Regions from separate parts of the Leisingera sp. ABM4_103 genome, predicted to be linked through region 2. Evidence: riboswitches for the same ligand, from Rfam matches in the RefSeq annotation. Region 2 holds a riboswitch; each other region holds the start of a gene.

What was found. A riboswitch is a leader RNA that binds a small molecule or an ion and turns the genes downstream of it on or off. The one in region 2 is predicted to bind cobalamin.
Positions count from the first base shown of each region.
Region 1: it holds a riboswitch for cobalamin, as region 2 does, so the genes downstream of both, ACXAED_RS10575 (aromatic ring-hydroxylating oxygenase subunit alpha) here and ACXAED_RS06045 (DUF4198 domain-containing protein) in region 2, are expected to answer to the same signal.
Region 3: it holds a riboswitch for cobalamin, as region 2 does, so the genes downstream of both, ACXAED_RS02930 (DUF1636 family protein) here and ACXAED_RS06045 (DUF4198 domain-containing protein) in region 2, are expected to answer to the same signal.

Region 1 is NZ_JBSWTU010000005.1:1,833,495-1,841,015, reverse strand. Features, by position in the region: gene ACXAED_RS10580 (FAD-binding oxidoreductase) at 1-543, opposite strand, end outside; gene ACXAED_RS10575 (aromatic ring-hydroxylating oxygenase subunit alpha) at 548-1,783, opposite strand; cobalamin riboswitch at 1,892-2,093, opposite strand; gene ACXAED_RS10570 (alcohol dehydrogenase family protein) at 2,414-3,520, shown strand; gene ACXAED_RS10565 (DUF1523 family protein) at 3,575-4,219, opposite strand; gene ACXAED_RS10560 (hypothetical protein) at 4,231-4,497, opposite strand; gene ACXAED_RS10555 (DUF6638 family protein) at 4,500-5,861, opposite strand; gene ACXAED_RS10550 (hypothetical protein) at 5,976-6,755, opposite strand; gene ACXAED_RS10545 (AAA family ATPase) at 6,752-7,521, opposite strand, start outside.
Region 2 is NZ_JBSWTU010000005.1:923,824-931,344, forward strand. Features, by position in the region: gene ACXAED_RS06025 (energy-coupling factor ABC transporter ATP-binding protein) at 1-110, opposite strand, end outside; gene cbiQ (cobalt ECF transporter T component CbiQ) at 97-885, opposite strand; gene ACXAED_RS06035 (cobalt ABC transporter permease) at 882-1,466, opposite strand; gene cbiM (cobalt transporter CbiM) at 1,463-2,080, opposite strand; gene ACXAED_RS06045 (DUF4198 domain-containing protein) at 2,091-2,876, opposite strand; cobalamin riboswitch at 3,020-3,234, opposite strand; tRNA gene ACXAED_RS06050 (tRNA-Arg) at 3,804-3,880, opposite strand; gene ACXAED_RS06055 (GNAT family N-acetyltransferase) at 4,141-4,791, shown strand; gene ACXAED_RS06060 (adenylate/guanylate cyclase domain-containing protein) at 4,841-6,610, shown strand; gene ACXAED_RS06065 (hypothetical protein) at 6,699-7,521, opposite strand, start outside.
Region 3 is NZ_JBSWTU010000005.1:251,061-258,581, reverse strand. Features, by position in the region: gene ACXAED_RS02955 (precorrin-2 C(20)-methyltransferase) at 1-8, opposite strand, end outside; gene ACXAED_RS02950 (precorrin-8X methylmutase) at 12-641, opposite strand; gene cobG (precorrin-3B synthase) at 643-1,806, opposite strand; gene cobN (cobaltochelatase subunit CobN) at 1,803-5,048, opposite strand; gene cobW (cobalamin biosynthesis protein CobW) at 5,232-6,266, opposite strand; gene ACXAED_RS02930 (DUF1636 family protein) at 6,269-6,679, opposite strand; cobalamin riboswitch at 6,776-6,994, opposite strand; gene cobO (cob(I)yrinic acid a,c-diamide adenosyltransferase) at 7,046-7,521, shown strand, end outside.

The sequences.
Region 1 (7,521 bases), 910 kb from region 2:
GGGCACCCGCGCCGCCATGCCCTCAAGCTGGCGCCGCGCGATGATCTCGCTGGGGCGCTTGGCGCAGTTGATGAAGCAGACGTCGGGCGACTGGCCGCGGTCGAACAGGTACTGTGTCATCGACAGGCTGGGCGTGATGCCGGAGCCTGCGGAGATGAACAGGAACTTGCCGTTCGGACGCTTGGGCAGGGTGAACACGCCCGCAGGGCCAGAGGCCTTGAGGAACATGCCCGGGCGCAGGTTGTCCAGCATCCAGCGGGTGCCGATGCTGTCCGCCTGCGCCTTCACCGTCACCGAGATCGACAGCGGCCGCGACGGCGACGAACTGATGGTATAGGTCCGCCAAACGGTTCCGCCCGGCACCGGCAGCTCCAGCGTCAGGAACTGGCCCGGCTGGTATTTGAACCACGCGCCGGACGGCGCGCGGAAGCTGAAGGTGGCGGTGTTCGGCGCCTCCGGCACCACGGAGACGCATTCCAGCATCTCGTCGTCCTTCCACGCCAGGGTCTCGTCCAGCGTCTCGAAATTGGCCTGCAGTCCCATGCGCTTACTCCGCCGCGATCAGGTGGCGGCCGGTCAGCGCGCGGGTCAGGTGCCCGGCATACCAGTTGGAGAACTGGATCACGCCGCTTTCCTGCACTTCCGAGTACGGGCCGGGCTCATAAGCGGGCGAGTTGATGCCCTGCTGGTTGTCTTCGACCACGATGCGGTCCTCGTCGTTGGTGGCAACCCAGACCTCGGTCAGCCGCTTCAGGTCATAGTCCTGGCCTTCGACGGCATCCTTGTGCACCAGCCATTTGGTGGTGACTTCGGTCTCGGTCGGGCTGATCGGGGTGACGCGGAACACGATGGAATGATCCGGCAGGAAGTGGTTCCAGGTGGTCGGATAGTGGAATTTCAGGAGCGTGCCCGCATCGGCAAAGGGCACCCGGCCCAGCTTCTTGGCTACTGCCGCCTTGCCGTCCATGGTATAGCTCTCGGCGCCCTCGTTCAGCGGCATCCGCGCCACCCGGTACTGGCCGCGCGCGTCGATCCTGAACTGTGCCGGGATGCCCGCGCCTTCGATGCGGTCGAAATGCTTCTGCAGGTGCGCCGGCGTCTCGCCGCCTTCGATGCCGGTGACGGACGGATCCTCCGGGAAGGTCCGGCACAGCGACGGGTGGTTGCCGCCGCAGTGATAGCACTCGCGGTTGTTCTCCCAGACCAGCTTCCAGTTGCCCTTCTCGATGATCGAGCTTTCATAGGCCACCTTGGCATTGCCCAGGTCGTGCGGCTCCAGATAGGGACGCGCCACCTCGGCAAATGCATCGAAATCCGGCGCTTCATCCGCCAGGCAGATGTAAATCAAACCCGCCAGATCGCGGCAGTGCACCGGCTTCAGCCCGTGCTTGGAGGCATCGAAATCCGGCCCCATGTCGCGCGCCCACAACAGCGAGCCGTCCAGCTCATAGGTCCACTGGTGGTAGGGGCAGACCAGTTTGGGCGAATTGCCTTTCTTCGCCTTGCAGACGACCGAGCCGCGGTGGCGGCAGGCATTGTGGAAGGCGCGCACCTGGCCATCGGTGCCGCGCACGATGATCACGTTGTAGGCGCCGACCTGATGGGTCACGAAATTGCCCGCCTTCGGGATCTCGCAGGCGGGAATGGCAAACAGCCACTCGCGATAGAAGATCTGCCGCATGTCCAGATCCAGAACGCCCGGATCGGTATAGAACGCCTGTTCCAGGGAATAGTTTTTCTGACGGGCCACCAGTTTGGCCAGAATCTCGCTGTCCTGAAGCATCTGCTTCTCTCCTTTGCCGCATCCCCGCGGCAGGTTGGCTTGGCTGCGGGCATGGATGGAGAGATCGCAGGCCACGCGCCTGCAACCGCCCCGCCGCCGCCCGCGGTTGACGTTTTTTGGGGCAAGGCTGGTTTCCGGACTGTCCCGGGGCCATTCGGCGGCGGGGCCTGGCACCTTCCCGAAGCCATTGGCTTCAGTGGTTTTTTTCCATGCCTTGCCCGGGGTCACCGTTGCGGGGGCAGTGCCGGAGTTTCACCAGCTTCCCAATTCTCCGCCCCGAAAGGGCGGCACCTTGCTGAGGCGGAAATTGCCCTAATCCCGGCCCGCAAGCGGAGACAAATCCGACCCGCCGAAACCGGAAAAAGACATGCATGTTTGGGGGGGGCCGGCGGGACAGGGATGTCCAAAATCTCAAACCGGCATCCGCCAGCCTGTTTGCGGCAAGGCGCTGATCTTTGGTGTATTTCCCCTCGAACCAGACACAAGGACCAATTCGCGGGGTGGTGGCCAGCAGGCAGGCCGGGCTGCGCCGCCGGATTCCGCCCTTGCCGCCGCCCCCGCCCTGCGGGCAATAATTGCGCCAAGTTCAAAGACCTTTCACCAACCCCGCGTGATCAGAAAAGGCCGCCCATGCCCGGACCCGAAACACACAGCAGCGTTAAAACCATGATGGCCGTCGTGACCACCGGAAACGGCGGCTATGACAAGCTTGAATACAAAGCCGTACCGATCCCGGAGCCCGCAGAGGGGGAGCTTTTGCTGCGGGTCCTCGCAGCTGGGGTGAACAACACCGAAATCAACACCCGGCTCGGGTGGTATTCCTCCAGCGTGACAACGGACACCGCCGCGGCCGCCGGCCATCAGGAGACCCATGCCGAGCAAAAGGCCGACGGCGGCTGGAACAAGGCAACCCCCTTCCCCCTGATCCAGGGCACCGACTGCTGCGGCGAGGTTGTCGCCGCCGGCCCAGGCGCCAGCCAGACCCTGACCGGCAAGCGGGTTCTGGTGCGGCCCTGCATGCGCCCCAAGGGCTACGATGTGATGGACAACGTCTGGATGGCCTCGGACTTCGACGGCGCCTTTGCCCAGTACGTCAAAGTCCCGGCCTCCGAAGTATTCGCCGTTGACTGCCCCTGGTCGGACGAGGAACTGGCAACGATCCCCTGCGCCTACGGCACGTCCGAGAACATGCTGCACCGCGCAAACGTCCGCGCAGGCGAATTGGTGCTTGTGACCGGCGCCTCCGGCGGTGTCGGCTCCGCCACCGTGCAGCTGGCCAAACGCCGCGGCGCCCGGGTGGCGGCGGTCACTAGCCAGAGCAAGATGGATCAGCTGCGTGGCCTGGGTGCGGATATCGTTCTGGACCGCGGCAGCGATCTGCTGGCGGAGCTGGGCGGGGAAAGCGTGGACGTGGTCGTCGACAACGTCGCGGGGACCGGCTTCCCGCAGATGCTCAAGCTGCTGAAACGCGGCGGCCGCCTGGTGTCCAGCGGCGCCATCGCCGGGCCGGTTGTCGACTTGGACATGCGGGACATGTACCTCAAGGACATCACCCTGATCGGCTGCACCGCCTGGGACGAGCCGGTATTTCCAAACCTGATCTCATATATCGAGCGCGGCGAGATCCGGCCGCTGCTCGCCAAGGTCTTCCCGCTCAAGGACATCGCCAGGGCCCAGCATGAGTTCCTGGAGAAAACCCATTTCGGCAACTTCGTTCTGGTGCCGCCGCAGGCCTGACGGCCGGCAGGCCTTCAAGACCAATGAAAAGGCCGCCCGGACGGCGGCCTCTCCTCACTTCGATTTCCAGCTGTCCAGCCAGCGGCGGAACCGGCCCTGCCGCTCGGAAATCGCATCGCCCGCGGCATAAAGACTGTCCTCGGCGCTTTCGATCATCGGGTCGATTCGCGCCCGCCGGAACCGGCGCCAGCGCACATAGATGGCCCACATGACCGCGGCCAGCAACACCAGGAAGATGATCGAGAACCAGTTGGTCGGCTTGTCCTCCGGCCCCGCCACCGGCTTGATCGACACCGCGTTCGGGAAGATCGACAGGAACTCGTTGCGCCAGCCATAATGCATGACTGCCACCCACTCCGGATTGGCCCTGGTCGAGATACTGTCATTGGCGTCCGTGTACAGATTGGCCGTGTCGAACTTGAAATAGGGCGGCCAGCTCCAGCCGGTGTCTTCGTTGCGATAGACGATGGCCCGGCCGCTGGGGCGCACCCCTTGGATAAACTGCACATCCCGGTTGATCAGCTGCACCGACTGGTCGTCAGGCTTGGACCAGAAGATCCGGGTCCAGTCGTTCAGCTCCTGCCGCTCCTCATAGGTGTTGACGATGCGCACCACATCGTACTGCGGCAGCGTGTAATGCAGGAAGGCGCCGAACAGCACCCAGAAGGTGATCAGGAAGGCCCATTTGATGAAACGCACGGGGCAGCTCCTCACATGAAGTTAATGACATAGACCAGAAGCGCGATGGCTCCCAGCGGAACGATATAGACCAGGAGGATCAGCTTGCGCCGGAACGAGCGGTCATACTGCCTCAGCCCCCGCTGGATGAAGGCCGCACGGTCGCCGGTCAACCCCTTGTCTTTCCAGCGTCGTTTCAGCTTCGCCCGCCGTACCTCGCGCGAATAGAGCGAAACCGCGCCATAGGCCACGGTCAGCACCACCATCAGGATCAAGAGCAGGCGGATAAAGCCGAACATCTCTAGCGCCCCCTCCCCCGGTTCACCGCACCCCAAGGGCCAACCCGCTCTACCAGCCCCTGGCGCCGGTTGCGCGGCAGCTTCGGCATCCGCCCCTCCATATCCGGCTCATGGCCGAACAGCGCCTCCCGCGCGCCGGCCTTGTCCACTGCATATTCCCGCGCCAGGAATTCCGCCGCATAGGCCTTTTTCGTCTCCGGCCAGCCGCGGTACTGGCGGTAAAACTCCTCCTTGTGGCAGATGAACAGCTGCCGGAAGTCATGCGGGCACAGCTCCGCCAGCAGCATGTTGACCAGATCCCGGTCGGCCGCGTCCGAGGCCCGCAGGGAATAGAAATAGGCCGGATGGTCCGAGCGGATCCGCGGCCACTTGCCGCCCCCCTCGGCCCAGCGCACCAGCGCCGCCAGCCCCTCGAACTCCGCCGGCAGCTCATCCGCATGACGCGCCGCCATCCGCCGCAGGTCGGACCGCGACAGGCCCGACAGGTCATTGCCCTTCTCCGTCAGCACCGATACGGCAAGGAACCCCATCTTCTGCCGCAGGATCGCCGCCCCATCAACGCCGCGTGCCCGGATCACCGGCTCCGCCAGCCCGTTCAGCTCCAGGAACCGGGCAATCGCATTGCGCTCGCTTAAGCTAAACACATGGCGCAGCGGCACGCCTTCGGGCTTCGCCCCGCTGGCAATCACCGCCGGATGCTCGACGTCCTGAAACAGGTACAGCCCGCCGAAATGCGCAGTCCAGAAGTTCGACTGCTCAAAGACCTCATGCTCCAGATGCACCGGATTGCGGGTCACATCGCCGGTCTGCTCCGCCGTCGCAATCATCTCCCCGATCAGCGCATCATCAAACCAGGCATCCTCCCCGGTCTTGAACCGCCCCACCAGCTCCGCCAGGTGGTCCGCATGGCGCAGCGTGCCGCGGGTGGTATCCACCTCGATCCGCACCTGCCGGATATCGAACAGCTTCGCGGGCGAGGACACCTCAAACACCGAATTCACCAGCTCCCCCGCCACCGCATCCGTCGCCGTCAGCGCAAACAGCTGGCGTTCGTTCACCTCGATGAACCGGCGCAGAATGTCCCGGCTGGTGGAGAATTTCACGTGAAGCAGCGGGCAGCGCTTCTGCTCGGTCGACAGCAGAATGAACTGCCGGTTCACGCCCGCATGGTTCAGATAGTGATCATCCCCCAGCTCATCTCCGATTTCGGGCGAAAAGCCCGAGATATCGACGTGGAAATCCGTCAGAGCCGTGGTCTTGCCGGTCAGATGCTTCAGCGCGCGGTTATACCGCTCCACCAGCGCAGGCGAGGCCACATGGAAGAGATTGCCGAACATCAGGCCATGCTGGATGAGGCGTTTCATGTTGTCCTCCTTTCCGCATCATGGAAGCGATGCGCCCGGCCCGAGGGTGGGTGCGGAACGCGCCCGCCCTGGGGGGCGGGTCGGGCGCGTCGCGGCTTTGCCGCGGGAAATACTTTAGTTTGTGGCATTACATTCATCCCCGAGAAATATCGGAACTTTGCGTTCCTCAGGAGTGCCGACTAACTCCGGACCAAGCTTGAATGATTTCTTTAGCGCCTTCTTCTGCGAGAACCTTGGCAGAAGAAAGCGCTTCAGGCAGCTAGTAAAAGTACCTTCCAACCACTGACTCGCGGCCAAGTTCCACTCGTACCACTCGTTGATCAGCTCTTGTTTTTCTTCCTTTGAACTGAAATTAGCACCCACCCGGTTCATACCACCAACGAACATAACTTCTTCGCCCATTGGGTAGTACGAGTTACCCGTCATTTGATGAAGGTATAGGCCGCAATTTGCATTATCTGGAACATGCCGCAGGTTTTTTCGCGCAGCTGAAAGCGAATAATGATGGGTAGCTTCATGCCGCATATTGCGAGCAATTTCATACCCATTTCTCCCCCTAAGCTTTTCGAAATCATCTAAAGCCTCAGCGGCGAATGCAAGTATGCTCCTGTCTTTCAGAATTTTCTTTTTTCCTCCGAACTCCAAGAATTCCTTAACTTCGAACAGCCTTGAAGAAGCAGTCCGCAGCAAAACAAAGCGTTGTATCGAGATTGCGGTGTCGATTGCATCTTCACCTGTCATTTCGTGAGAGGCAAAAATGAACATCCTTCGGAGTGCGTTGGATTCGGTTGTTGCATAACTAAGAACACCAACAACTGCTTTTTCATCGTCCGATAGGCTGGATAGCTCCGCCCAAGAAATGGGGAGCTCGACAACAACTTCCTCGTTGCTCACCCCTTCCCCTCCAGATACCGCCGCTTGGCCTCTTCCTGCCGCCCGAAATCGCGCACCATGTTCTCAATCGCCACCTCATCCGACTTGTCGGCATAGCGGAACTCGCTATCGGCGTAGCGGTTGATCTCCTGGATCACCATGTCGACCGTAATCGGCACCCGCAGCTCGGCAATCATCGCGGATTTGGTCTCGTAATCCTTGAACAGGAACAGCTCCGGGTTCTCCATCCATTCATCCGGCAGCTCGAAATCCATCGCCCGGACTTTAACCGCATCGGTGATGTTCTTGATGGCACGGCCGGTGAACCGCTCATCCGCCTGCTGGATCGCCTTGAGATAGGTGCCGAGCTTGGCCAGATCATCCAGTTCGCCGATCTGGTCGTGCACCCGGCCAAAGACCTCTGCCAGCCCCGGCTCCTGCGGCCGGTTGTGCGCCTCGAATGACCGCGCGACGGCCTTCTTGATCTCCTGCGCACCGTACAGATCGTGCTCGCCTAGCGGGATCGCATGGTTCTTGCCCATCAGCAGCGTCAGGATGTCGATGTAATCCTCCCGCGTCTGCGGCCCGTCCACCAGGAACCGCGCCCCCGCCCGCTGGCGCAGCGCGTCGTCCACATTCTCCGGGTAGTTGGAGAACATGCCAAAGGTGCAATTGCCGCGCACCACGGTGTTGGCGCCGGCAAAGGCCTCCATGAACACCGCCGTCACCTCCTGCTGACCGGCGCTGGACTGCCGGTCGCCGCGTTTCCCTGCGATCTGGTCGATGT
Region 2 (7,521 bases):
CCGACAATCGACAGACGTTCACCCGCGTTAAGCTGCATCGACGCGCCTTCCAGAACCGGATCAAGTCCGGGGTAGGAGAAGTGAATGTTATTCAAGTCAAGAAGCTGCATAGATGGCCTCAGCCCAAATCAAGGCGGCAAGGGCGGCGGTAACGGCCGCGGCAAAAAACAGGTCGGCCCTGCTAAAGCGGAAGTCTTCCAGCAGAATAATGCGGCCGGAGAACCCCCGGCATTTCATCGCAGCCAGAATGCGTTCCGACCGTTCGATAGCACGCACCAGCATCATGCCGACCAGATAGCCATAACTGCGGTAGGTGTGCCAATTGGTCCCGGGACGGAATCCGCGCAGCTTCATCGAGGTGCGCAGGCGCTGGTATTCCTCGCGCAGGACGTCGATGTAGCGGATTGTGAACATCATCAGATGCACCAGCCGTTCAGGGGTTTTGAGCGCAAACAGCGCGTGTCCCATCGTCACAGGTTCCATGGACCCAACCAGCGTCATGACCGCAAGAATGACTGCATTTGCGGTGAGGGCGATTTCTACCGCACGCCACAGTCCCTCCCAACTCGCCTCTAGGCCCCAAATGGAAAAGACAGGAGTTCCCGGGACAGTGAAGGGCAGCAGTACCAGCATGAAGACGATGAAACTGTCCATCATCGCCATTCTTTTCAGTGTTTTCCGGGGCGGCAAACCGGAAAACGCCAAGAGTGACATTGACAAGCCCAGCGCAACCGACAGCACCCAGAGATTGCTGAGAGAGACAACGACAACGGCATAAGCCGCGCTCATCACGATGCGCATCCGAGGATCAAGCGTGGTGACCTTGGCGCGGAAAACGCCGATGCCGCTGAGCGGTTTTTCAGCGCCGGTCAGAACATAGGTCATGAGCTGCCGCCAATCTTGCGCTGCGCGGCGATGTAGAAGCCCAGCCCGAACAAGCCAAAGATATAGCCGATGCCGCCAAGGATAGACTGAAAGTCCGACTTGTTCTTGAACGCGGTCAGTTCCTGCCGGAGCGGGCGCAGTTCGTTGCAAATCATGGCGGCCAGCTCAGCGCGGGCCTCACCGGACAGGCCGGCAGCCGCGGCGGATGAGGGGGCTTCAGTTGTGCCGCCGGCCGCAGGCATTAGCCTGCGCGGGTTTTGACCCAGGATCTGCGCGACCTCTGCCGCATCCATGATCACTTCCGCAACGTGGCCAGCGCCAAGGTCGCCGCGAAACACATGCGTTACCGGCTCCGACGGTGTGAACAGGAAAAAGCCGTCGGAGTCCGTATTGGTTTCACCCAGCTTGCTCCCAGCTTCGTCAAAGACTTCGATCAGCAAGTCCGGAGCCATTGCACCATTGGAAAAGCCAACCTCGCCCTCGATATCCGAGCCGGAGGGGAATACTGCAGAGATCACATTGTGGGCCAATGCCGGCAGTGGTGCGAGAAGAGCAAGAATCAGAACACAGGACCGGATCACGTCAGGCTGCCTTTCGTGTCAAAGAACAGCTCAGGTTTCACCCGCCGGGCCAGGAAGATTGCGGCGCCTGACAGAAGCGCTTCGATAACCATCACAGGTATATGCGAGAAGAAGACAAGCTTGGCGGCTAGAATGAACTCATCGCCGGACAGCATTAGCGAGAAGGCTACGGCCAATGTCGTTGCCGCTATCGCAGCTCCGCCTCCGATACCGCCCCAGATCGCGCCGTGCAGCGGCGAGCCGCGAGCCACCAGCGGGCGGAAAGCCAGTCCCACCAGAACAGCGGGCAAGGCGATATTCACGGCATTCACGCCCAGCACGGTCAGCCCGCCAAAGCCAAAGAACACCGCCTGCAACAACAACCCGACAAACAGTGCCGGAAACGCGGCCCATCCCAGAACCAGCCCGGCCAGCCCGTTCAGGATCAGGTGAACCGAACTGGGCCCGATCGGGACATGTATCAGTGAAGCCACGAAGAAACTGGCCGAAAGAACCCCTGCCGCCGGAATGCGCTCCAGCGGCAGGCTGCGCAGACCCATGGCGATACCGCCGGCTGCAGCAACAGCGCCGCCAATCACTACCGGGTTTGACAGAGCGCCGTCTACGATATGCATCGGTCTGCTTTCACTTCAGCTCTTCAGCGTGGATCCACAGCACAGCATCCTGGCTGAGTTCCTTGCCGTCGTGCTCGGTTACCGGGCCGGACCCCAGAGCGGCAAAACCCCAGTAGCCTGCTTTCGGGATGCCGAAGGAAAACACGCCGTTCTGGTCCGCGATAGCAACGATCGCTCCGCCCGGCATCTCACCCACGGTGGGATCGGTGGCCGAAAACGCTTTGAGGTCAGGCTCGGCCGCCATGAACTCGATCTCGATTTCAGCACCGGGGACCGGCGCGCCGCCCGCCAGAACCTGACCGGAAAAGGTGGATCCGACGATCACGTTGTAAGGCTTGTTCAACGGCAGAATTTCGGTGGCCAGACCAACCGGCTTATCCCAGTCGGTCGGCAAAGTGTTTCGGTTCAGCACGACTTTTGAGATCTGTTGAATATAGATATCTTCGCTTTCCTCGTAGTAGGGCGAAGGCACGGTCACCACGACATAGTCGCCGGAGCGTTTCACCGGGACGGACGCCTTGTAGGCCGAAGCTTCGTTTTCAGCGCCCTTGAAAGTGGCGGGTTCAAGGCGATCCGAAAGGTCGGTCTTTTCGCCTTTGTGGATCATGAAGAATTCTTCCGGCGCGCCCATGTCCATAGCGTATCCGTTTGACATGGGATGCCAGAAAACCAGGCCCATCGGCACGTCACCGGGCTTCTCGATCAGCGCTCTTTCGGTGTAATTCAGCTGGAAATGCGCCGACGCGGCGGCAGGCAGGGAAACGGCCAGTGCTGCGGCCAGATAGTTCAGTTTCATTTCGTCCTCATTCGACGATGCAGGCGCACCTGCAATCAGGAATGAACAACGGGGAGTATTGGCACGGAGTTGCCGGAACGGCCGTCGCGCCAGACGCTCACCCCGGCGTCCGGTGGAAAAGGGCAGAAACTCCGCAAGCGGGGCCTCGGTCCTTGCGTCCGGCAGGTCTCCTGACTCGCGGGTCCTGGTTCGGCTGGCCTTCCCGGGGATGATCCCAGTGGCGTCTTCAGCGTCACTCACCGCTCACAGTTGCGGGGGCAGTCACGGATTTGGTCCCTTTTGGGTACGCCGCACCGTGTTCCCTATTTCTTCCGCTGCGCATTGAAACACTTGCGGAACCGGTCACACTGGTTGAATGGCAAAACCGAATTTCTGAGTCAAGCGTCTTGCCTTCTGCTCAGTCACGGGATTGGCACTGCAGATGACTGTTTCCGGACTTCAACGGCCAGCTGGCAAGCCTGAGTGATGCGCGCAAACGGTGGCCGGTTGCCAACGGCGTTCCTTTCGTGTGCCCCGGTTTGGCAGGCTAAGACCACCACCGGATTGTTGATTGCCCGAGCCCGGCAGAGATAGTCCAAAGCACAGTACGTTCTGCCGGTATTGGGTTTTCCTTGCCCCTTGTTCGATCAGGATTTGGGGCTCTTCTGACCTGCAGAAGGCTTCCCGTTTAGAATCTCGCCTCGCAACCCGGCGTTAAAACCCTCGCGGCCCCGGTCCCCAGAGTGATACCAGTTCGCTTCAAGCGGCAACAACTGCGCTCCCACCCTGTATTGCCCTCTCTGCGACACGAGGTCTTCCGAAGGTAAAATCAGGGAACGCTTGACCACTAGCGGAACAGGAGGCGCGAACAGGACAGTTGGAGACACGCAAAAGGAAAGGTTCTGTCGCAAATGGCAGAACTATGTGTCGCGCGACAAGAGGGGGAAGTGGCGGACCGAGGAGGATTCGAACCCCCGACCCCTTAATTCGTAGTCAAGTACTCTATCCAGCTGAGCTATCGGTCCACTGCGGCGGGGTTTACTGATAGCATCGCAGAGTCGCAACCCTAAAAGACGGCTGTTTCCGTTTTTCTTCACCAGCAGCTTCCGTGCAAACCTCGGCGGACGGCCGGACCCAATGGCGTGCCCCCGTTCGGCCGCTTTGACATCCGGCCGCTCTTCGCCCCAAGACCGGCCGGAATTGTGGTATAAGTCTGAAGCCATGTCTTCCCCGCCAGGCTTGGCGCCGGGGAAGGCGCGTACCGCAAACCGAAAGGGGGCGGCGGATGCCGGACCGGAACTCAGCAGGTTTTCAGCTCAGGCCGCTTGAAACAGCGGACCTCGCCACAGCCGCAGGCTGGCTTCAGAACATTGCTGACATGGCATGTTTTGATCGCTCGAACCGCGTGCCGCTCAGCGCACAGGGGCTGGAGCAGTCATGGGAGCTATTGTCCGATACAAAGGCAAACGCGAATAAGTGCTGGTTCGCACTTACCACGGAGTCCAGTGAGCTGTGCGGTATCACCGGGCTGGATAGCATCTCAGCGGTGAACCGTGATGCCGTCATTGCCATGTTTATCGAAGAATCCAAGCGCAGGCAGGGTGTGGGGATACGCGCCCTGGCGCTGCTTCTGGACTTTGCCTTCCGGCAGATCGGGCTAAATCGCGTTACATCATACTACCGTGCCGACAATACCCGCAGCAAGCACCTGACCGCGCGTGCCGGCTTTGCGACCGAAGGCAGAATGCGGGCCGCATGGTTTGCAGAAGGCCGGTTCTTTGACATGGTCACTGTCGGCCTCCTGCGCGAGGAATGGGACGCCAGCCGCAAAGCGCTGGCGCAGGAGCTTGGCGCGGGCCCGCGCGTAAGTTTCCGCGGCGCAGAAGCCGCTGGCTGGGTCTGGCCGCCCGGCCCGGACAACCCGCTAGAAGGATGAGCGCGAATACCAGCGGCCCCAGCCCGCACTCACAGGAGGAGGACAGCTTGTGAGCGGCCAAAAAAAGACAACAAGAGTCCGCCGCCAGCTTGGTGCGGTGCTGTTTGCCGATGTCGTCGGCTATGCCCGGCTTATGGGCAATGATGAAATCGATACCTACAGTGCCCTGAAATCCCTCTTGGAACAGCTGGAAGCGGCTTGCCAGGCACATGAGGGGCAAGTGGTGGCGGTCCGCGGCGATGGGGTTCTGGCGCTGTTTGAGACAGCCACGCATGCTGTGGAGTTTGGCGTCGAGCTGCACCGTATTGCCGAGATAAACAACCGTGCACGGCCGGACGATCAGCACCTCCGGTTTCGCGCCGGTGTGCATATGGGCGAAATTCTGGTCGATGACCGAGGTATCCATGGCGACAACGTCAACATTGCCGCCCGGCTGCAGGAGATCGCCGAACCGGGCCGGGTTTTTGTGAGTGCGTCCGTCTACGAGCAGATCCGCAACCGGCTGCGCTTTGGCTTCGAGTTCCTCGGCCCGCAGCAGCTCAAGAACATCACGGAGCCTGTCGCGGCCTATTGTGTCCGCAGCGAAGTCGCGGGCGCAACGATGGCGGCAACCCGGCGGCCGGAAACACGGCCCGCGCACCGCCCGCCGCCTGGGATCCCTTCGGTTGCCGTGCTGCCATTTGGCAGTCTGGGCGGCGAGCCGTCCGACAGCTGGTTTGCCGACGGGCTGACCGAGGACATCATCCTCAACCTGTCCAAGTTCAAAAACCTTTTTGTCATTGCCCGCAACTCAGCCTTCTTTTTCAAAGCCAGCACCATGCCGCCTCAGGATGCCGCGCGGGAACTGGGGGTGCGCTACGTCGCGCGCGGCAGCGTCCGGAGAGCCGCCGCGCGGGTCCGGATTGCAATTGAGCTGATCGACGCGGAGACCGGCCGCACCATCTGGGGGGAACGGTACGACCGAAATATTGATGACATCTTTGCCATCCAGGACGAGGTAACTGACGCTATCGTGGCTTCTACGGCCGTTCTGATTGAGGCGCAGGAACGCAAGCGTATGGCGCAGACGGCACCCGCCGACCTTGCCGCATACGGGTATGTCCTGCGCGGGCAGCAGTATATCTTCCGCTATACAAGGCAGGACAACCACGAAGCGCAGACCCTGTATGAGCGCGCCCTCGCCCGCGACCAGGACTATGCCCGGGCCTCTGCCGCGATCTCCCGGACCATGAATATCGACTGGCGCTACTCCTGGGCCAAGGATGCCGAGCACGCGCTGGATACGGCGTTGTCTTATGCGCAACGGGCCGTGGAGCTGGATCCGACCGACGCCCGCGGCTTTGGCGAGCTTGGTTTTGTGCATTTGTACCGGAAGGAGCACGATGCCGCGCTCGGCGCCTACCGCCGTGCTCTGGCGCTGAACCCCAACGATGCGGACCTCCTGTCGGACTATGCCGATGCGCTGGCCCATTCCGGCGATAACGAAGCCGCAATCGGAAACCTGCAGCAGGCCATGCGGCTAAACCCCTATTTTCCGGACCAGTACCTTTGGCACCTGGGCGGGGCCTATTACAATCTCAAGGAATATGATGCGGTGATCGGCACGCTGACGAAGATGAACAACCCGACAGAGGGCCAGCGTATGCTTGCCGCCAGCTATGCGCAGCTGGGCCAGATGGAACAGGCCCGCAGCATGGCAGACAGGCACCGCGAAGCGCATCCCAACTTTTCGCTGGAACGCTGGGCCAAGGTGCAGCCTGACCGGCTGGAAGAAGACACCCAGCACTTTGTCGAAGGGTTGAAGAAGGCAGGGTTCTGACCCCGTTGACCCGACCGGCGGTCAAGTTCGCGCCCGAGGCGCGGAGACCCTACGCTCTTTAGCGTGCAAACATTTACCGAACACGGAATCAGTCGCCGGAACCGCGGGCCTTGGCACCGCTTACCTTGGCACCACTGACCTTCGCACCGCTGACTTTAGCTCCGCTCACCTTTGCACCGCTGACCTTGGCGCCGCTCACCTTGGCACCGCTTATGTCAGGACCACCGCCGCCAAAGTAGACATCCAGCAGAACCTGTTCCAGCATACCGGTCATAACATCCATCCGGATTGTGTAATCGGCCTTATCATAGTCCCACACCCGGATATCGTTTGCGATCTGGTATTCAGCTGAGGCAACGCCGGTCTTGGAAGGATCAAGTGGAGCACGGGCAGCCTGATCCCCGGGTTTGTTACTGTCTGTCGCACTTTCGCCGTCGCCATGCACCAGGAAGATCACTGGCTCTGGAAGCTCAAAATACGTGCCCTCGTATGAAAATCCGTAGATCCGCGCGAGATTGGCATCTTCACTCAGCTGATCAGCCAACAGGTTATTGCGCCCACGGCCCTTTTTCTGCCGTTTTCCGGCCCGGGAAAACTCCTGCTCTCCGGCACTGAAATTGCCGACTTGTCTCCACAGCCCTTGACGCGGGCCGTGGGCAATTTCGACAATAGCCCCTACAGGGAATTGCTGCTGACCTTCCCATGGGTTGTTCTCTCCCGCTCCAACTTTGTAGAGGCCGTTTTGCCCCTTGTTGGTCTGAGCCATCACCAGAACCTTGTCACCCGGCACGAGTGTTTCACCGTTGACTGCCGTACCTCTCAAGTTCTGCTCATTTTTGACCGTGCCAACAATGGCCCCCGCAAATTTGGGAACAATCTTGATGTCGTCGATCAAACGTCCAAATAACAGC
Region 3 (7,521 bases), 670 kb from region 2:
TTGCCCATCGGTTACTCTTTCCAGCTCGCCAGCGCGTTCACCGCAGCGACAGTGATGGCGGAACCGCCCAGACGGCCCTTCACGATCATCGACGGAACCGGCAGGTCTTCCATCAGTGCGTCCTTGGATTCCATCGCGCCGACAAAACCCACCGGGCAGCCGATGATGGCGGCAGGGCGGGGGCAGGACGGGTCCTTCAGCATGTTCAGCAGGTGGAACAGCGCGGTGGGAGCATTGCCGATGGCGACCACGGCGCCTTCCAGTTTCGGGCGCCACAGCTCCAGCGCGGCGGCGGAGCGGGTGTTGGACATTTCCTTGGCCAGCTCTGGCACTTTGGGATCGCGCAGGGTGCAGATCACCTCGTTGTCGGCAGGCAGGCGCGGGCGGGTGATGCCTTCGGAGACCATATAGGCGTCGCACAGGATCGGCGCGCCCTTGGCCAGCGCGGCGCGGGCGGTCTCGGCCATGCCTTCGGAAAAGCGCACATGCTCTTCCAAACCCACCATGCCGGCGGCGTGGATCATGCGCACGACGACGCTCTCCTCGTCCTTGTTGAAGCGCGCCAGATCGGCTTCGCGGCGGATGGTGGCAAAGCTTTCGGCGTAGATCGCGGCGCCGTTGGTCTCATAGGTGTGGAGCATGTCAGCTGCCCTCTTTCAGAAGTTCGGGAGCGGCGCGCAATGCGTCGGCGCTCAGGCGGGTCTTTAACGGCTGATCCGCGGCAGTGCCATTGCGGATCAGGGAGAATTCGTCCTGGCCGGTGGCGGTCAGGGTGAGCGGCGCGGGGCCGGGGCAGGCGCAGCCCTTGGCGCAGCCGGAAACATGCAGCTTTGTCCCTGCGGGGACATGGGCCGCCAAGTCCCGCGCCAGATCGCGTGTGGCCGAAAGCGCCTGCAGGCAGCCGGGCGCGCCGGTGCACGCGACCACTTGCAGGCGCGGATCGGTTGCATCCAGGATCAGGCCGGGCAGGGGCGGCAGGCTGGCGGCACCCTCCACCAGCAACGCGCGCCAGGGGGTGAGGCGGATTTCGCCGTGGTCAGCAAGCTGCGCCAGCGTTGCGGCGGGCATCTGGCCGAACTCCAAAGCAGCGAGTGTCCCCGCGGGGACAGCGCCCGGTTTTGCGCTGAAGCTGGCCTTTGCCATCGGTGCCGTGTGCGCCGCCGGCGGCCCGCGGCGCGCGATGAGGCGGTGCATCCTGCCGCGCCCTTCCGGCGCGCCGCCCTGGTCGAGGAACCAGCGGGCCAGGGTGAGGGCTTCGGGAACGGCGGATTCACGTGTGACGGGCAGGCCGGTTTCTGCACCGTCTGCGCGCAGGATCAGACCATCTTTTGTGCGCTCGACGCGGATATCGGCGGCAATGTCTTGCAGCACGGGGTCCGCGCCGCAGTCGACGGCAAAGCCGAATTTGCCCGGCAGGGACAGGTCTGTTGCGGCAGTCAGTGCAGCGCTGAGGCCGGTGGCGACGGCATGCGTGTCGTCGCCACCGGCCCAAAACGGAGCGAGCAAAACATTGCGGCGTGCTTCGGCGCCGGCGTCTATGTCGATCAGCCGTAGGTCGCGCAAGGATTCGATCAGCTCTGCATGCGCGTCTTCGCGGATGCCGCGCATTTGCAGGTTGGCGCGGGCGGAGATGTCGAGGAGGCCGTTGCCGAACTCCTGGGAAAGTCTTGCGACACCGCGCGCCTGGTTAACGGACAGTTTACCCAGCGGTGCGCGCACGCGCACCACCAGCCCGTCGCCGGACATCATCGGCCTCAGCGCGCCGGGGCACCAGCCGTAGACCTTGGGCTCAGCGGCGGCACTCATGCGGCGCCCTCCAGCTCTGCCATGATCGAGTTGCGCCGGGTGCTCCAGAGACCGGCGTCGAACAGCGCCCGGAAGCGGTCGCGCATGGCGGCGAGCGCCTCGGGGTTTTCGCGCTCCATGAACTCCACCAGGTCATCGCGGCCCAAGGTGGCCTCAAAATAGAGGTCGAACAGATGCGGTTGCACCACCTGCGCCAGATGCGCAAAGGCTGCCATGTGGTCGAGGGTAGCAGCGATCTCCGCCGCGCCGCGGAAGCCGTGGTTCATCATCGAGGTGGCCCAGTCCGGGTTGGCGGCACGGGCGCGGGTGACGCGGGCGATTTCCTCGCCCAAGCTGCGCGCCTGCGGCTTGTCGGGGCGGGTGGCGTCCATGTGGTAGAGCGCCGGTGCCGCCTGGCCGATGCGCGCCATGGCAGCGGCAAATCCCGCCTCATGCGCGGCGTAGTCGGAGGCGACCAGCAAGTCGGTTTCCGGCAGGTCCTGCAGGTGCACAAAACTGTCGGCGCCCTGCAGCCGGGTTTCCAGCGCCTCGCGGGCGTCGGTAATCGTGCCCTTGGCGTCGATGGCGTGGGAGGAAGCGTTGAGCCAGGCCTCGCCCGCCGCGGCGCGGGCCTCGTCGCTGTAGTCGTCCAGATGCGGATTCATCGAGAGGCCGTATTGGCCCGGCTTGGGGCCGAAGACGCGCGGGGTCTCGGCGAGATAGGGGTTGTCGGCCTGGGTTTCCTCGCGTGCGGCCAGCGCGGCGGCGGCGGTTTCAAACATCTGGGCAAGGCCGGGGAACACATCGCGGAACAGGCCGGAGACGCGCAGGGTGACATCGATCCGGGGGCGGTTCAGCATTGAGAGCGGCAGCACCTCAAACCCGGAGACGCGCTCGGAGCCTTCGTCCCACTTGGGCGCGAGGCCTGCGAGGTGCAGGGCCATCGCGAATTCTTCGCCCGCGGTGCGCATGGTGGCGGAGCCCCAGAGGTCGATCACCAGCCCCTTGGGCCAGTCGCCGTGGTCCTGAAGGTGGCGGCGCAGCAGCTCTTCCGCCAGCTTGACCCCTTGCGCATGCGCCGCCCGCGACGGCACCGCCCGCGGGTCGGTGGTAAAGAGGTTGCGCCCGGTGGGGATCACATCGGCGCGGCCCCGGAACGGCGAGCCGGAGGGGCCGGGGGTGACGATTTTCCCGTCCAGCGCGGCGATGAGGCCGGCGCGTTCCTCAGGCCCGCATTGGCCGGTGCCGAAGATATGCAGGCCCTCGCCGTACTGGCTTTCCTTGATGTCGCAGACGAAGGCGTCGATGCGGGTGATCGCCTCGGCAGGCGAGGTGTCCGCAGTGAGGCCCAGATCAGCCTCGACGCCGGTGCCCTGCGCCTCTGCCCGGATGTCGCCGATCAGCCGGTCGCGGCGGGCCGGGTCCAGACCGTCGGCGGTGGAATATTCGTCCAAGAGGCTTTCAAGGCGGGACATGCCCTCCGGCAGGGTGGTCTGCGCCAGAGGCGGCGGCAGGTGGCCGATGGTGACAGCACCGATGCGGCGCTTGGCCTGGGCGGCCTCGCCGGGGTCATTCACGATGAACGGGTAGGCGACGGGCAGCGGGCCGGTCAGCACCTCGGGCCAGCAGGCGCCGGAGAGCGCAACCGCCTTGCCCGGCAGCCACTCCAGGGTGCCGTGGGCGCCAATGTGGATGAGGGCGTCGGTCTGGGTGCGCAGCCACAGGTAGAAGGCCACATAGGCGTGGCGCGGGGTGCGGTCGAGGTCGTGGTAGTCGTCGACGCGGGTTTTCACCTCGCCGCGTTCGGGCTGCAGCGCGACCAGGGCGTTGCCAGCACGCAAAGCCTTGAAATGAAAGGCGCCGTCGCGGCAGTCAGCGTCTTCTTCCGGGTTGCCCCAGGCCTCCGTCAGCCGCTCTTGCAACTCCTGCGGCAGGGTGGCGAGGGCGGTCTTGTACTCTGCGAGCGGGACGCTCAGGGTCTCTTCCATCAGCCGCAGGCCGGTGTTTTCCAGCGTTTCGGCGGCGTAGCCCTGGGCGGCCAGCTCACGCAGGATCTCGTCGCAGGAGGCCAGCGCGTCGAGGCCGACGGCATGGGCGAGGTTGTGGTCTCTCCCGGGGTAGGTGGAGAGGATCAGGGCGAGGCGCTTGTCAGTGTTCGGCAGCTTGGCGAGGCGCAGCCAGCCCTCCACGCGGTCGATGGCGGCCTTGATCCGGTCTGCGTCGGCGCGGTGGGCGAAGCGGGAGTACTGCAGGTCCGGGTCTTTCTTGCCCGGCGATTTGAAGCTGACGACGCCTGCGAAGATGCGGCCGTCCACCTCCGGCAGCACCACATGCATGGCGAGGTCGGCGGGCGACAGGCCGCGGTCGGCCTCGGCCCAGTCTTTCTTGCGGGCGGTGGAGAGGGCGACCTGGAATACCGGGCAGCCGGTCGTGCTGAGCGGTGAGGCGCTGCCGTCGGTGCCTTGAGCGGAAAAGGCGGTGGCGTTGATGACGGCAGCCGGGTTCAGCCCGGGCAGCTTTTCGCGCAGCCAATCGGCGGCGGTGGGGGCCTTGAGGCTGGCGGCAAAGGCGCCATAAGCGGCGTAGCCGCGCGCGCGCAGCTCTTCGATCAGCGCATCCACCGGGGCGGTGTCGGCGGCGGTGAGGTAGGAGCGGTAGAAGCTCACCAGCACCAGCGGTTTGTCCTGCGGCGGCAGGTCGGCCAGCACGCCCTTGGCCGGGTCATAGAAGCCATGCTCGGGGGTGGTTTTGAGGCCGATCACCGGCCCGGCGTAAAGGCCTGCCGCCAGCGACAGCTGGGCCAGCGCGGCCTGAGCCGCGACCGCACCGCCGGCGTCGCACAGGGATTGCAGGCGGCGCAGGGTGGAGACGGGCAGGGTGGACAGCTCGTCGAGCCGCGCATCCTCGCGCCCGTCGGCAGGCAGGATTGCCAGCGCAATGCCCTTGCGGCGGGCGAGGTCCTGCAGGGTGGCAAGGCCATAGGACCAGTAGCTTTCGCCGCCGATAAGGCGGACGAGGACACCTTTGGCGCCCTCCAGCGTCTGTTCCGCGTAGACGTCGACCGACAGCGGGTGCTTGAGCGCCACCAGGTTGGCGAGGCGCAAGCTGGGCAGTTTGCCGTCCGCCCGGTGCCAGCCTGCCGCAAAGGCGCCGAGGTCGCTGTCGGAGAAGGACAGCACCACAAGGTCCGCAGGCGTCTGCCCGAGGTCCTGCGGGGTATCGGTCTCGTCAAGGCCGTGGCTTTCGCGGAAGACGACGTGCATGGGTCAGGCCTTTGTATTCTGGTAAGCAATGGGCGCTCTGAGGGCTGCGCCCGAGCCTGGGAGGGTGCGAATGCGCCCTCCCATTTTGCCGGAGGCAAACCTTTGGTTTGACGGGAGGGTCGGGCGCAGCCCGGCCTGCGGCCGGGCAATGTCATTTGAAATGAAGCGCCAGACCGGCATTGCTTACGCTCCCAGCTCGGCGCGGATGGCCTGTTCGTCGATGTCGTCGTGCTCGGCAATGACCACCAGGGCGGTCTTGCGCGGCTGCGCGCCCCAGGGTTGGTCGTACTGCGCACGCAGGCGCTCGCCCACGGCCTGAACCAGCATCCGCATCGGTTTCCCCTCCACCGCGACATAGCCTTTGACGCGCAGGATGTTGCGCTCGCGGGCGAGTTTCACGATGGCATTCTGCAGCGCTTCCGGGTCGGAGACTTCGCCCATTTCGACAACGATGCTTTCAAAATCGTCATGCTCGTGGTCGTGGTGGCCGTCGTGGTGGCTGGGGCGGGCCTCCAGATCGTCCTCGGCAGCGGCGCCCAGGCCCAGGATGATGCGCGGGTCGATGACGCCTTCGCTCATCGGCAGGATCGGCAGCTTGCGGGGCGCTTCGGCCTCGATCACGGCGCGGGCCTTCTCGACACCCTCGTCGCCGGCCAGGTCAGCCTTGGACAAGAGAACGATGTCGGCGCAGGAAATCTGGTCCTCGAACACCTCGGACAGCGGGGTTTCGTGGTCGATGCTGTCATCGGCCTCGCGCTGGGCCTGAACCGCGTCCAGGTCGGGGGCGAACTGGCCCTTGGCAACCGCCTCGGCATCGGCCAGCGCAATCACGCCGTCAACGGTGATGCGGGAGCGGATCGCGGGCCAGTCGAAAGCCTTCAGGAGCGGTTTCGGCAGGGCCAGGCCGGAGGTTTCGATCACGATGTGATCCGGCTTTTCCGGCAGGTCCATCAGCTGTTCGATGGTGGGAATGAAGTCATCCGCGACGGTGCAGCAGATGCAGCCATTGGCCAGCTCCATGATGTTTTCCGCCGGGCAGTTCTCATCGGCGCAGGACTTCAGGATGTCGCCGTCCACGCCGGCGGTGCCGAACTCGTTCACCACCACGGCCAGGCGCTTGCCCTGCGGGTTCTGCATCAGGTGGCGGATCAGGGTGGTTTTCCCCGCGCCCAGGAAGCCGGTGATGACGGTGACGGGGATCTTGTTGAGGTCGCTCATGATTACTCCTCGGAGAAGAACTTGGCCGGCGGGATGCGGGCAACGGATTGCTTGCGGAAGGTCTGCGGGCGTTCGCGCCAGGGCACGACGCCGTCGGCTGTTGCGGCGTAGGCTGCAGCGCCTTCCAGGATTTCGGGGACGTGCTGGTCCGGGTCGAGGTCGCCGTAGACATAGGTCCAGCGCTCTGTGCCGCCGACCAGTGCAACGGCGCAGCCGCGCTTGCAGGAGGACAGGCATTCAACACCGCGCAGGCGGACGCCTTCGGGCATTCCGGCCTCTTCCAATGCGGCGTGCAGGATGGCGCCGGGGCGGGCGGCCTCGGGGTCGGCGCCCTCGCGGCGGCAGGTGAGGCAAACGGTCAGCGTGACCGGTTTTGGGGTGCTGGCAGTCTTGCCTGCCATATCGTCAGCCATCGGCGCGTCTCCTGTCGCGGCAGGCGTGCGGGAAGGCCGAAAGGGGGCTGCAGCGTGCCAGCCCCTCAACCGGTCGCGGAACACCCCGCCCGCCCGTTGTTATCTCTCTCGCTGGCAGGTCTCCCGGCTTGCGGATGCCAAGGCGTTTTGCCTTGCCGGCCATCCTGCCTTCCCGGGGGTCTCTCCCAGTGGCATGGCGGCCTCATCCGGTCACGGTCGCGGGGGCGGCTGTGCTTCGGCAATCCAAAGAAATTTGGCGGCCTTCACATTCCCTCTTCGCCTGCTTTCGCAGGAACCAGCGAAACCCCCTTGCGCTATCGCGCCCTTCTTTGTCAAGACATGGGGTCAAACAGCTGGAGAGCCCCCATGAGCGAAAAGTCTGAAACCGGCATCTCAGAGGAAGAAGCCGCCCGTCACGCGTCGAAAATGGCCAAGAAGAAGGCCGCGCGCGACCGGATGATGAAGACCAAGGACGGCGAGAAGGGCCTGATCATCGTTCACACCGGGCCGGGCAAGGGAAAATCCTCGTCGGGGTTCGGCATGATCATGCGCTGCATCGCCCATAAGATGCCCTGCGCCGTGGTGCAGTTCATCAAGGGCGCCTGGCAGACCGGCGAGCGGACGCTGATCGAGGAGAACTTCAGCGACCTGTGCCAGTTCTATGCGATGGGCGAGGGGTTCACCTGGGAGACCCAGGACAAGGCGCGCGACATCGCCGCCGCGCAGAAGGGCTGGGAGAAGGCCAAGGAGATGATCCTGGATGAGCGCAACACCATGGTGCTGCTCGACGAGATCAACATCGCGCTGCGCTATGAGTATCTGGACCTGGAGGAGGTGCTGGA